Rhodopseudomonas palustris: one gene and its partners. The protein of the gene in region 3 binds, or shares a complex with, the protein of the main gene of each other region. Links are inferred from orthologs where the notes say so. Each region holds a gene or a part of one and is shown on either strand. Other genes may lie near its edges.

Evidence for each region.
Region 1: the proteins of SR870_RS04650 (region 3) and pnp are in contact, whole or in part, in a cryo-EM structure (PDB 9QH0), measured with the Escherichia coli proteins. The link is inferred for Rhodopseudomonas palustris from one-to-one orthologs.
Region 2: the proteins of SR870_RS04650 (region 3) and eno are in contact, whole or in part, in a solved structure (PDB 2FYM), measured with the Escherichia coli proteins. The link is inferred for Rhodopseudomonas palustris from one-to-one orthologs.

Annotation. Positions count from the first base shown.
Region 1 is NZ_CP140155.1:3,844,099-3,847,808, reverse strand. Bases 1-2,896 are described here. They hold pnp (polyribonucleotide nucleotidyltransferase), read left to right. Parts: upstream 1-318; coding sequence 319-2,475; downstream 2,476-2,896. Other genes in these bases: SR870_RS17315 (lipid A deacylase LpxR family protein), read left to right, coding at 2,890-2,896. Also shown: more of SR870_RS17315, read left to right, coding at 2,897-3,710. UniProt on the Escherichia coli protein: Involved in mRNA degradation. Catalyzes the phosphorolysis of single-stranded polyribonucleotides processively in the 3'- to 5'-direction. Also involved, along with RNase II, in tRNA processing.
Region 2 is NZ_CP140155.1:1,319,721-1,323,442, reverse strand. What follows is about bases 359-3,266. They hold eno (phosphopyruvate hydratase), read right to left. Parts: upstream 2,501-3,266; coding sequence 1,217-2,500; downstream 359-1,216. Other genes in these bases: SR870_RS05810 (glucan biosynthesis protein G), read left to right, coding at 3,219-3,266; queF (preQ(1) synthase), read left to right, coding at 2,631-3,107; SR870_RS05825 (zinc-binding dehydrogenase), read right to left, coding at 359-1,104. Outside these bases: more of SR870_RS05825, read right to left, coding at 1-358; more of SR870_RS05810, read left to right, coding at 3,267-3,722. UniProt on the Escherichia coli protein: Catalyzes the reversible conversion of 2-phosphoglycerate (2-PG) into phosphoenolpyruvate (PEP). It is essential for the degradation of carbohydrates via glycolysis.
Region 3 is NZ_CP140155.1:1,059,915-1,064,445, forward strand. Bases 1-3,717 are described here. They hold SR870_RS04650 (Rne/Rng family ribonuclease), read right to left. Parts: upstream 3,366-3,717; coding sequence 201-3,365; downstream 1-200. Other genes in these bases: SR870_RS04645 (dicarboxylate/amino acid:cation symporter), read left to right, coding at 1-124. In the rest of the region: SR870_RS04655 (N-acetylmuramoyl-L-alanine amidase), read left to right, coding at 4,065-4,531. UniProt on the Escherichia coli protein: Endoribonuclease that plays a central role in RNA processing and decay. Required for the maturation of 5S and 16S rRNAs and the majority of tRNAs. Also involved in the degradation of most mRNAs.

The DNA of each region.
Region 1 (3,710 bases), 2.8 Mb from region 3 along the record:
GCAGCGGATCGCCGCTGCCGCCCGCCGCGTCCGGCCGAACCGTCCACACAGGCGCTCTGAGTTCGCCTGTGTGTTTGCTCAGCCGCATCCGGCGGCTGGGCCGTCAACGGGCCGATCAGGCCCGCCCCGTGGGCCGAGGACCTCGAAGGTCCCGCCGCCCGCACCCGGGAGGACTGAACGCCATTTTCCACCTCGAGACCATGGCAGGATCGCCGGACGCTGCTCGCACCTTCGGGTCGCCAGCGTCCCGCAATCTTGCGCATGGTCTTTTGGTATCTGGCGTCCGGTCGTCGCGGAAAACGATGAAAGAGACACCCGATGTTCAATAAGCATTCCGTCGAAATCGATTGGGGTGGGCGTCCCCTCAAGCTCGAGACCGGCAAGGTCGCGCGCCAGGCCGACGGCGCCGTCGTCGCCACCTATGGCGAGACCATCGTGCTCGCCACCGTGGTCGCCGCCAAGACGCCGCGCGAAGGCGTCGACTTCCTGCCGCTGACCGTGGACTACCAGGAAAAGACCTACGCGGCCGGTCGCATTCCCGGCGGTTACTTCAAGCGCGAAGGCCGTCCGACCGAGAAGGAGACGCTGGTCTCCCGCCTGATCGACCGCCCGATCCGTCCGCTGTTCGCCGACGGCTGGCGCAACGAGACCCAGGTGATCGTCACCGTGCTGTCGCACGACATGGAGAACGATCCGGACATTCTGGCGATGGTCGCCGCCTCGGCAGCGCTGACGCTGTCCGGCGCGCCGTTCAAGGGTCCGATCGGCGCCGCCCGCGTCGGCTTCATCAACGACGAATACGTGCTCAACCCGGTGCTCGACGAGATGCCCGAGACCCAGCTCGAGCTGGTCGTCGCCGGCACCTCGGACGCGGTGCTGATGGTCGAATCCGAAGCCAAGGAGCTGTCGGAAGAAATCATGCTCGGCGCGGTGATGTTCGGTCACCGTCACTTCCAGCCCGTGATCGACGCGATCATCGAGCTCGCCGAGAAAGCCGCCAAGGAGCCGCGCGAACTCACCGTCGTCGACGATTCGGCGATCGAGAAGGAAATGCTCGGCCTGGTCGAGCAGGAGCTGCGCGCCGCCTACGCGATTCCCGTCAAGCAGGAGCGCTACGCCGCGGTCGGCAAGGTCAAGGAAAAGGCGATCGCGCATTTCTTCCCGGAAGGCGAAGAGCCGAAATACGACAAGCAGCGTATCGGCGGCGTGTTCAAGGAGCTCGAGGCCAAGATCGTTCGCTGGAACATCCTCGACACCGGCAAGCGCATCGACGGCCGTGACAGCAAGACCGTCCGCAGCATCATCGCCGAAGCCGGCGTGCTGCCGCGCGCCCACGGTTCGGCGCTGTTCACCCGCGGTGAGACCCAGGCGCTGGTGGTCACCACGCTCGGCACCGGCGAAGACGAGCAGTACGTCGATTCGCTGGCAGGTACGTACAAAGAGACGTTCCTGCTGCACTACAACTTCCCTCCCTACTCGGTCGGCGAGACCGGCCGCCTCGGTGGTACCAAGCGCCGCGAGATCGGCCACGGCAAGCTGGCGTGGCGCGCGATCCGTCCGGTGCTGCCGCCGCATCACGAGTTCCCCTACACCATCCGCGTCGTCTCCGAGATCACCGAGTCGAACGGCTCGTCCTCGATGGCGTCGGTGTGCGGCGCCTCGCTGGCGCTGATGGACGCCGGTGTGCCGCTGAAGCGGCCGACCGCGGGCATCGCGATGGGCCTGATCCTGGAAGGCGAGCGCTTCGCGGTGCTCTCCGACATTCTCGGCGATGAAGATCATCTCGGCGACATGGACTTCAAGGTCGCCGGCACCGATCAGGGCATCACCTCCCTGCAGATGGACATCAAGATCGCCGGCATCACCGAGGAGATCATGAAGGTCGCGCTCGGCCAGGCCAAGGACGGCCGCATCCACATCCTGGGTGAGATGTCCAAGGCGCTCGACCGCGCCCGCGCCGAGCTCGGCGAACACGCGCCGCGGATCGAGACCTTCAAGATCCCGACCGACAAGATCCGTGAAGTGATCGGCACCGGCGGCAAGGTGATCCGCGAGATCGTCGAGAAGACCGGCGCCAAGGTCAACATCGAGGACGACGGCACCGTCAAGGTCGCCTCCAGCGATGGCGAGTCGATCAAGGCTGCCATCAAGTGGATCAAGTCGATCGCCTCCGATCCGGAAGTCGGCGAGATCTACGAGGGCACCGTCGTGAAGGTGATGGAGTTCGGCGCCTTCGTGAACTTCTTCGGTGCCAAGGACGGCCTGGTGCATATCAGCCAGCTCGCCTCCGGCCGGGTGCAGAAGACCTCCGACGTCGTCAAGGAAGGCGACAAGGTCAAGGTCAAGCTGCTCGGCTTCGACGACCGCGGCAAGACCCGGCTGTCGATGCGCGTGGTCGATCAGGAGACCGGCGAAGACCTCGAGGCCAAGCAGAAGGCCGAAGGCGAAGCCCCGGCCCAGGCCGCCGGCGAGTAGTTCGTCCGCTGCAGGCCCGCTTGGGCCTCGCGAGTAGTTCCCGAAGGGCGGCCGCGAGGCCGCCCTTCGTCGTTTCCGGCGTCGCAGCAGAACGGAGCCTGCTTGGCCCTTGCGATCAGGGCCGCCGCCCCGTCCGCCGGCGGCCGCGCATGGGGCGACGGCGATGATGAGCCGCCGCCGCGCAAACTGCGACTCGAATGGGCAGCATGACTGCCCAGTGATCAGGGGCGGTCGCACAGGCCGCCCCTTTTCGACCCAGGAAGAGCCGCAGTCGGTGGAACAAATCGCGCGCGCTGTGTCCGTCGCGACACGAATGTCGGCAGTACACCGCTAAGTTGTCGGCAGGCATCAAGCCGACCTTGCGGAGCGGGGGTTCTGCCCCGATAATCGCCGAACGTTCCCGCGAGATCACTCATGCGCCGTTGGATTGCCAGGCTCGCCACGGTCGCGATCGCGACGCTGCTCTCGCAGGGTGCGTTGGCGCAGCGCGCGGTGCTGATCGGCGAGAACGATACGGTAGCCGATACCGACCGGGACTACACGTCCGGCTTCCGGCTCTCCTTCGTGTTCGATAATTTCTCGCGCGATCTGCTCGCCGGGCAGGTGTTCGATCTGGTCCGTCCTGCGCTGGTGACTTACGGCGCGCCGGGCGGCTCGGTGAAGCAGCAGTTCGAATGGATCGCGCTCGCGCAGAACATCTACACGCCGGACCGTGATACCAGGGGCACCTACATGCCGGGCGTCGACCGTCCGTTCGGCGGCTGGCTCTACACCGGCTTCAGCGTCGCGCAGGAGACGGGTCGCCGTCAGCTCGATTCGTTCGAGGTTCAGGTCGGCGCCGTCGGCGGGCGCGCGTCGCTGGCGGAGGCGGTGCAGTCGAGCTTCCACAGCCTGCTCAATCAGGCCAAGCCCGTCATCAACGGCTACGAACTCCGCAACGAGCCAGGCGTGCTGGTGGCGTGGGACCGGCGCTGGAAGTTCGGCACCGAGTTCGGCAACGGATTCGGCGCCGACATCATCCCGTCGGTCGGCCTGACGGCCGGCAACGTCTTCACCTATGGCGAAGCCGGCGCGATCGTCCGGTTCGGTCGCGCGCTGTCGACGACCTGGGGGCCGACGCTGATTCGTCCCGGCGTGTCGGGCGCGAATTTCGTCAGCCCGGATACCGCCGCGCCGTTCTGGGGCTTCTCGCTGTTCGGCGGCGTGCAGGCGCGCGGCGTCGCCCGCAACATCTT
Region 2 (3,722 bases), 260 kb from region 3 along the record:
GCCGGTCGCGCGCTTGTTGTAGACCATGATCGCCTTGAGCGAGAGCGCTTCCCTCAGCGACACCACCTGCGTGTAGTGGCTGGCGAATGTGGTCTTGATCTCGGCAGCGACGCGGGCTCGCAGCCTGGCTGCGTCGTCGGCGCCGATCTTCTGCAGGAACGGAAACAGCAGCCAGCCGCCGACCGCCCAGATCATCCCGAAATTGCGCGCGATCTCCGTCGGCCGCGTATCCAGGCCGCCGTAGATATAGACCTGCTTCAGCACGTTCGAGCCGTAGCGGCTGTACTCTTTCGCCGTCTTCCCGATCGCCGCTTCCATGCAGGTCAGGATCTGGCCCGCGAGCCTGCCGCCGCCGATCGCATCGAAGGCGATGGTCGCGCCGGTCGTCTCCAGCGCTTGCGTCAATTCTGCCATGAAATCCGGCGAGGTCGAATCGACTACATATTTCGCGCCGATGTCGCGCAGCAGTTTCGCCTGCGCCTCGCTGCGCACGATGTTGACGAGATCGATACCGTCTTTCAGGCAGATCCGGTTGAGCATCTGGCCGAGATTGGACGCCGCCGCGGTGTGGACCAGCGCCTTATGGCCTTCGCGCCGCATCGTCTCGACCATGCCGAGCGCGGTCAACGGATTGACGAAGCAGGACGCGCCTTCGGCGGCCGTGGTCCCGTCGGCCAGTTGCAGGCAGTCGGCAGCTTTCATGACGCGGTACTGCGCGTACATCGCGCCGCCGATCATCGCCACGGTCTTGCCGAGCAGTGCCTGCGCGCCAGCCGAATTGCCGGCCTTGACCACGGTGCCGGCGCCTTCGTTGCCGACCGGCATCGACTGATCGAGCCGCCCGGCCATCGCCTTCATCGCGCTATCGGGCACCTTGGCCGTGATCACCGGCGCATCGGGCGTGCCCGAGGCCTTGGCGGTCGTCATGTCGGCGGCACCGAACAGCAGGCCGAGATCGGACGGATTGATCGGCGTCGCCTCGACACGGACGACGACCTCGTCGTCACCGGGCTCCGGGATGTCGACCGGCACCAGCGACACTTCGAGTTCGCCGGTCGCCTTGATCAGCGAACGCAGTTGCAGTCCGGTGGTGGCCTCGGTCACGCGTTTTCTCCCTGCTTGTTGTCAGCGCGGCCGCACAGTGCTGCAGCCGCGCGCAGGGTTCAAGGCGAAGTGGCCGTGGCAGCGATCACTTATCGCTGCAGCGGACGCGCCGTCAGCGCAACGCCTTCAGCGCTGCCTTGCCGGCGAAATGCGCCTGGGTGCCGAGCTCCTGCTCGATCCGCAGCAGTTGGTTGTACTTTGACGTGCGGTCGGCACGCGCCAGCGAACCGGTCTTGATCTGCCCACAATTGGTCGCGACCGCGAGATCGGCGATGGTCGAGTCCTCGGTTTCGCCTGAGCGATGCGACATCACCGCGGTGTAGCCGGCCTTGTGCGCCATCTCGACCGCGGCCAGCGTCTCGGTCAGCGTGCCGATCTGGTTGACCTTGATCAGGATCGAATTGGCGTAGCCGTTCTTGATGCCGTCATACAGCCGCGTGACGTTGGTGACGAACAGGTCGTCGCCGACGAGCTGGCATTTGTCGCCGATCAGGCCGGTAATCGCCTTCCAGCCTTCGATGTCGTCCTCGGCCATGCCGTCCTCGATCGACACGATCGGATAGCGCGCCACCAGATCGGCCAGATACTGCGCCTGCTCCTGCGGGCCGAGGCTCCTGCCCTCCGCTTCATAGACGTATTTGCCGTTCTTGAAGAACTCGGTCGAAGCCGGATCGAGCGCGATCATCACGTCCTCGCCGGCCTTGTAGCCGGCCTTGCCGATCGCAGCCATCACGAAGTCCAGCGCGGCGTCTGCCGACGGCAGGTTCGGCGCGAAGCCACCCTCGTCGCCGACATTGGTGTTGTGCCCGGCCTTCTTCAACTCGCCCTTCAGCGTATGGAAGATTTCCGACCCGCAGCGCAGCGCTTCGCTGAAGCTCGCGGCGCCCACCGGCATGATCATGAATTCCTGGAAGTCGATCGGATTGTCGGCATGCGCGCCGCCGTTGATGATGTTCATCATCGGCACCGGCAACGTCCGCGCCGAGGTGCCGCCGACATAGCGATACAGCGGCAGATCATACGACGAGGCGGCCGCCTTGGCGGTGGCGAGCGAGACGCCCAGAATGGCGTTGGCGCCGAGCCGGCTCTTGTTCGGGGTGCCGTCGAGCTCGATCATGGTTTGGTCGATCTGGACCTGCTGCTCGGCGTCCATGCCGCCGAGGGCGTCGAACAGCTCGCCATTGACGGCCTCGACCGCCTTCAGCACGCCCTTGCCGAGATAGCGGCTCTTGTCGCCGTCGCGCAGCTCGACCGCCTCGTGGGCGCCGGTGGAGGCCCCCGACGGCACCGCGGCGCGGCCGACCGAGCCGTCCTCCAGCACGACATCGACCTCGACGGTCGGGTTGCCACGGCTGTCGAGGATTTCGCGGCCGATGATGTCGACGATGGCGGTCATGGATGCCTCACTGAAGATTTACGGGACAAGGTTTGCGCCGCTTCTACAGCATGGCTTCCGGGCCGAAAAGGCCGTCGCACGGATGACGGGCGGGTGACGAAAGGCTAAGACGGCGGCAACGGAGACCGCCATGTCCAGATCGCCCCGCAAGACCCCGAAATCCGCCGGCCTGCAGCTCGGCCGCGCCGTCGCCTGGCCGGCCACGCCGGACGAAGCCCAGCTCGACCGCGTCCCCAATCCGCAGGCCGGCACCGATTATCTGGTGCGCTTCACTGCGCCGGAATTCACCTCGCTGTGCCCGGTCACCGGCCAGCCGGACTTCGCCCATCTGATGATCGACTACGCGCCGGGCGCCTGGCTGGTGGAATCCAAATCGTTGAAGCTGTACCTCGCCAGCTTCCGCAATCACGGCGGCTTCCACGAGGACTGCACAGTGTCGATCGGCCAGCGGATCGCTGCCGAGATCAAGCCGAAATGGCTCCGCATCGGCGGCTACTGGTATCCGCGCGGCGGAATTCCGATCGACGTGTTCTGGCAGACCGGCAGGCTGCCGAAGGGGATGTGGGTGCCGGACCAGGGCGTGGCGCCCTATCGCGGACGCGGTTGAGCCGCCGCGACTGCCGCCCCCGCGTCAAAACAATCAAGCTCAAAGTCGAAGGAACTCAGTTGGTCCAGGAACGTTGCATTGGAACTTTCCTCGGCCAGACGGAGTGTCAAATTGAATCGGCGGCAAGTTCTGACGGGCCTTGCGGCGATTCCGTTGTTGCAATCTCAGGCCAGCACATCGGCTGCTCAGGCGGCGGACAAGCCTCGGGCGTTCGAACCCTCGGTGGTGCGGCAGCTGGCGCGCGAACTGGCGGGCAAGGCCTATCAGGCGCCCGACAGCAAGCTGCCGTCGCCATTGGCGGATCTGGACTATGACGCCTATCGGGCGATCCGCTTCAATCCGGACCGTGCATTGTGGCGCGCAGACCGGCTCCCCTTCCAGATCCAGTTCTTTCATCGCGGCTTCTTGTACAAGAACCGGGTGACGATCTTCGAGGTTGCGAACGGACAGGCGACGCCGGTCCCTTATCGCGCCGATGATTTCTCGTTTGGAGCCACGGCTCCACCATCGTCGGATCTCGACCTCGGCTTCGGCGGCTTCCGGATCCACACTCCGCTCAATTCGCCGGACTATTACGACGAAGTCTGCGTGTTCCTGGGCGCGACCTATTTCCGG
Region 3 (4,531 bases):
CAACGGCATCGCCACGGTGTTCGTGTCGTGGTGGGAGGGCGAACTCGATCACGACCGGCTGCACGCCAACCTCAACAAGACCATCGACCCGTCCGACGTCGAGACCGCAATCACCACCGGCTGATCAGCCGACCGGTCCCTGAAACGAAAACCGCCCGGCTTTTGACCGGGCGGTTTTTTGTCAGATTACTTGCGGCTGGTCAGTTGCCGCCGCCGAAGCGGCGCGACCACCATCCGGCGCGACGAGGGGCTTCGGAGGCCGGCTCGACCGCGGCCTGCGGCTCCGGCACGTGCTGCGCCTGTTCGGGCTGTTGCGCGGCCGGCTCGATCGCCAGCGGCGTCGAAACCTCCGGCTTCGGCTCCGACGAGCCGAAGTTCACTTTTTCGCGCACCGTGGACCGACGACGTGCGGCAGCCCGCTCGGCCGCGGCATCGTCCTGAGCTGACGGAGTGGACTCCTGGGCAGGAGCCGAGTCAGTCGACTCGCTCTGCACCAGATGCGCCGGCTCAGCGCGTTCTTCCGGCTCGCTGATGGCGGGCGACGACGCAGCCGCGACCGGCTCGGCGGTCTCATCGTCTTCGATGTCAGGCTCGTGCCGCTTGCCGAGCAAGCGTCCGTCCGATCCACCGCCGTCCATGTCGGCTGCAGCCTCGGCGGCCTCCGACGTTTCCAACTCTCCAAGATCGTCGACGATCGAGCCGGAGGCGCCGTCTTCGAGACCTCCCTCGGGAGCGCCACGCCGGCGCCGACCGCCGCGGCGGCCACGGCGACGCGGACGACGTTCGCCGTTCGCCTGATCGGCTCGGGCTTCGCCGTCTCCTTCAGCGCTGTCGGCGCTATCGTCACCGTCTTCGCCGTCGTCCTCGGAAACGGTCTCCACAGCCTCGGGAATCAGGACAGCATCGCCATCCTCGCGTGGCGCGCCCGCTTCACGGGCCTCGCCGGTGCGCGGCCGGCGACGACGGCGGCGCTTGCGCTTGCGGGCGTCGCCTTCGCCTTCGCCCTCGGCGCTGTCGCCGGCTTGCTCGTCGGTCAGGCCGACAGTCTCGTCGGTTTCGATCTCGGCCTCGAACTCGTAGCCCTCGTCGTCTTCATACGGCTCTTCGGCCTGCACCGGGTAAGCCGCGACCTGCGCTGCGAGCAGCGCCTTGGCGGATTCCAACGTGTGGACCTGCTCGCCGCGATCGATCACGAACGACTGCTGTCCGGTGACGGTCGGGTCGGCCATCACCGACAAGGTCACCTTGAAGCCGGTTTCGAGGTCGCGCAGGTGACCGCGCTTCTGGTTGAGGACATAGAGCGCGACATCGGCGCGGGTGCGCACGATCAGATTGTGGGTCGCGCCCTTCATCAGGATTTCTTCGAGGCCGCGCAGCAATTGCAGCGCCACCGACGAGACCGACCGAACGTGGCCGGAGCCGCCGCAATGCGGGCAGGGCTCGGTCGAGCTTTCCAGCACACTGGCGCGGATGCGCTGGCGCGACATTTCGAGCAGGCCGAAATGCGAGATCCGGCCGACCTGGATGCGGGCGCGATCCTGCCGCAGGCAATCGCTGAGCTTGCGCTCGACCGCACGGTTGTTGCGCTTCTCGTCCATGTCGATGAAGTCGATGACGATCAGACCGGCGAGGTCGCGCAGACGCAACTGCCGGGCGACTTCCTCGGCAGCCTCGAGATTGGTCTTGAGCGCGGTGTCCTCGATATGGTGTTCGCGGGTCGATCGACCGGAATTGACGTCGATCGAGACCAGCGCCTCGGTCTGGTTGATGACGATGTAGCCGCCGGACCGCAGTTGCACGGTCGGCGAGAACATCGCGTCGAGCTGGCTCTCCACCCCCATCCGCGAGAACAGTGGCTGGCCGTCGCGATACAGCTTCACCGCGCGCACGTTGCTCGGCATCAGCATGTGCATGAAATCGCGCGCTTCCTGATAGCCGGGCTCGCCGGCCACCTGGATTTCGTCGATCTCCTTGTTGTAGAGATCGCGCAGCGAGCGCTTGATCAGCGAGCCTTCCTCGTAGACCAGCGTCGGCGCCTGCGATTTCAGCGTGACGTCGCGGACCGTCTCCCACATCCGGATCAGATATTCGAAGTCGCGCTTGATCTCGGGCTTGGTGCGCGAGGCGCCCGCGGTGCGCAGAATGATGCCCATGCCCTCCGGCACGTCGAGATCCTGCACCACTTCCTTCAGGCGGGAGCGATCCTGCGCCGAGGTGATCTTGCGGCTGATGCCGCCGCCGCGCGCGGTGTTCGGCATCAGCACGGCGTAGCGGCCGGCGAGCGACAGATACGTCGTCAGCGCCGCGCCCTTGTTGCCGCGCTCTTCCTTGACGACCTGCACCAGCATCACCTGGCGGCGCTTGATGACTTCCTGAATCTTGTACTGCCGGCGCGGCCGGAAGGCGCGCTCGGGAACCTCTTCCAGCACATCGTCGCCGCCGACGGATTCGACGATGTCTTCCTCGGACTCGTCGTCTTCGTCGTCGTCCGCTTCGGAATCCGAGTCTTCCTCGGAATCCATGTCGTGCTCGGCGTCGGTCAGATCGTCGCCGGCATCATCGCCGTGTTCCTGCTCGGCGGCTTCGGCGATCGGGAACGGCGCGTCTTCGGCGTAGCCGCTATTGTCCTCGGGATCGTGCGCCTCGGCTTCCGGCGCGATCGGCGCCGCGCCGGTTGCGAAGTCGGGCAGGGCGGGCTGTTCGCTCGCGACGATACTCGGTGCAACGGCCGGCTCGTCGTGGTGCTCGCCCGAATCGCCCTGATGCTCCCGGCGGTCGGCATCGTGGTGACCGTCATGGCCTTCGGATTCGTCCGACGTCACCTGTGCCGCATCGCCGGCGTCGTGCGCCGGGAACTCGTGCATCAGCCGTTCGTGGTCGGCTTGCTCGTGTCCATCGTCCGTGTGGTTGATGTCTGCGTGGTCGGCGGATTGATCGTGCGGCTCGGCCGCGACGTCAGCCGAAGCCTCGACGATCTCGCTCGTGACCCGCTCGCCATTGCCGCGGCGGCGATGGCTGCGGTGCCGCGACCGGCGACGCGTCGAGCGCTGCTCGCTCTCTTCTTCGGCCTCGCGATGCGCACGCTCGTCGGCCTCGATCAGGGCCTGACGGTCGGCGACCGGGATCTGGTAGTAGTCCGGATGGATTTCGCTGAAGGCGAGGAAACCGTGCCGGTTGCCGCCATATTCGATGAAGGCGGCCTGCAGCGACGGTTCGACCCGTGTGACTTTGGCGAGGTAGATGTTGCCGCGCAGTTGTTTGCGCTGGGCGGTCTCGAAATCAAATTCTTCGACGCGGTTGCCGCGGACCACGACCACCCGGGTCTCTTCCGGGTGGGTGGCGTCGATCAGCATCTTGTTGGGCATTTTTGAACTCTTGGCGGCGGAAAGCGCGCGAGACGGCCAGCGCAAAAGGCGCGGTCGGATAACGCGACGGTCCACCTGATTCGGGGGTGAGGGGAAGGCCGAAACGCACTTCACCGCGCCGTGCCGGCATTGAACCCGAGGCATTGCGCGTGGCGAAGCTGTTGCTTCGCGGCGGCGCGGCCTTTGCGTGGGTCCGGTTCGGCATCGCAATATGGCGCATCAAGCGTCGGCCCGTCTGAACGAGTGGCGGCAAAGCATCCGCCGTGTCTTCTTGCTGAAGGACCGGTCTCGCGCCGAAGCGCTCACCGGCACGAATCATCCGGCCGGAAGGCCGGACTGGTCGGTCATGAAGAGTCTGGACCGTCCCTGGTAGGATAGAGGCCCGGGGACCGGACGCCGCTCGGGCCGAACCGACGCACCTGCCTGGCCGCGCACTGCGCTGACTCGGAGGGGACGGAAAAAACGCAAAATCCCGCTGCTCATTGTCGAGGGATTCCACGCTGCGCCGAAAGGCTGAACGCGACACAACCGGAAGATTAGACCGTCAGCACCAGATACATACGTGGATTGGCTCTCGCTTGCAAGGAGAGCGTCGCTGCCCGGCAACACTGCATCTAATTCGAATCGCATTGCTTAAGCGGCGATTAACCACGCGGTTCTAATGCAGTAAAAGGACCAGCGGACAGGGGCCGGGATTCGTTGCAGGGGCGCGCAAATCATTTTGTTTTGTTCAGCGCAGCTTTTGCGTGCGCTGCAGCATGGATGTGCGCAGTCCCCTCCCGAGGCGGCGCTGTCGAAGCTGGGAACGCCCCTTTGGCTCAAAACGCCGCCGTGCCGGTCCCGAGCGGCTTCCCGATCGCCTCCGACGCCCGTCTTGCAGGTGACGACAAACAGACCCGCTTCATCGTCGATTTCGACAGCAAGGTTCCCGTGCGCGCGTTCACGCTGGCGGATCCCTATCGCGTCGTGATCGACCTGCCGCAGATCAATTTCCGTCTGCCGTCGGGCGCCAATGGCGCAAGCCGCGGCCTGATCAAGGCATTTCGCTACGGTCTGGTGATGCCGGGCGGATCGCGGATCGTGCTCGAATTGGCGGGGCCGGCGAAGATCGCCAGGGCCGACATGCTCGACGCGGCCAACGGCCAGCCGGCGCGGCTGGTGGTCGA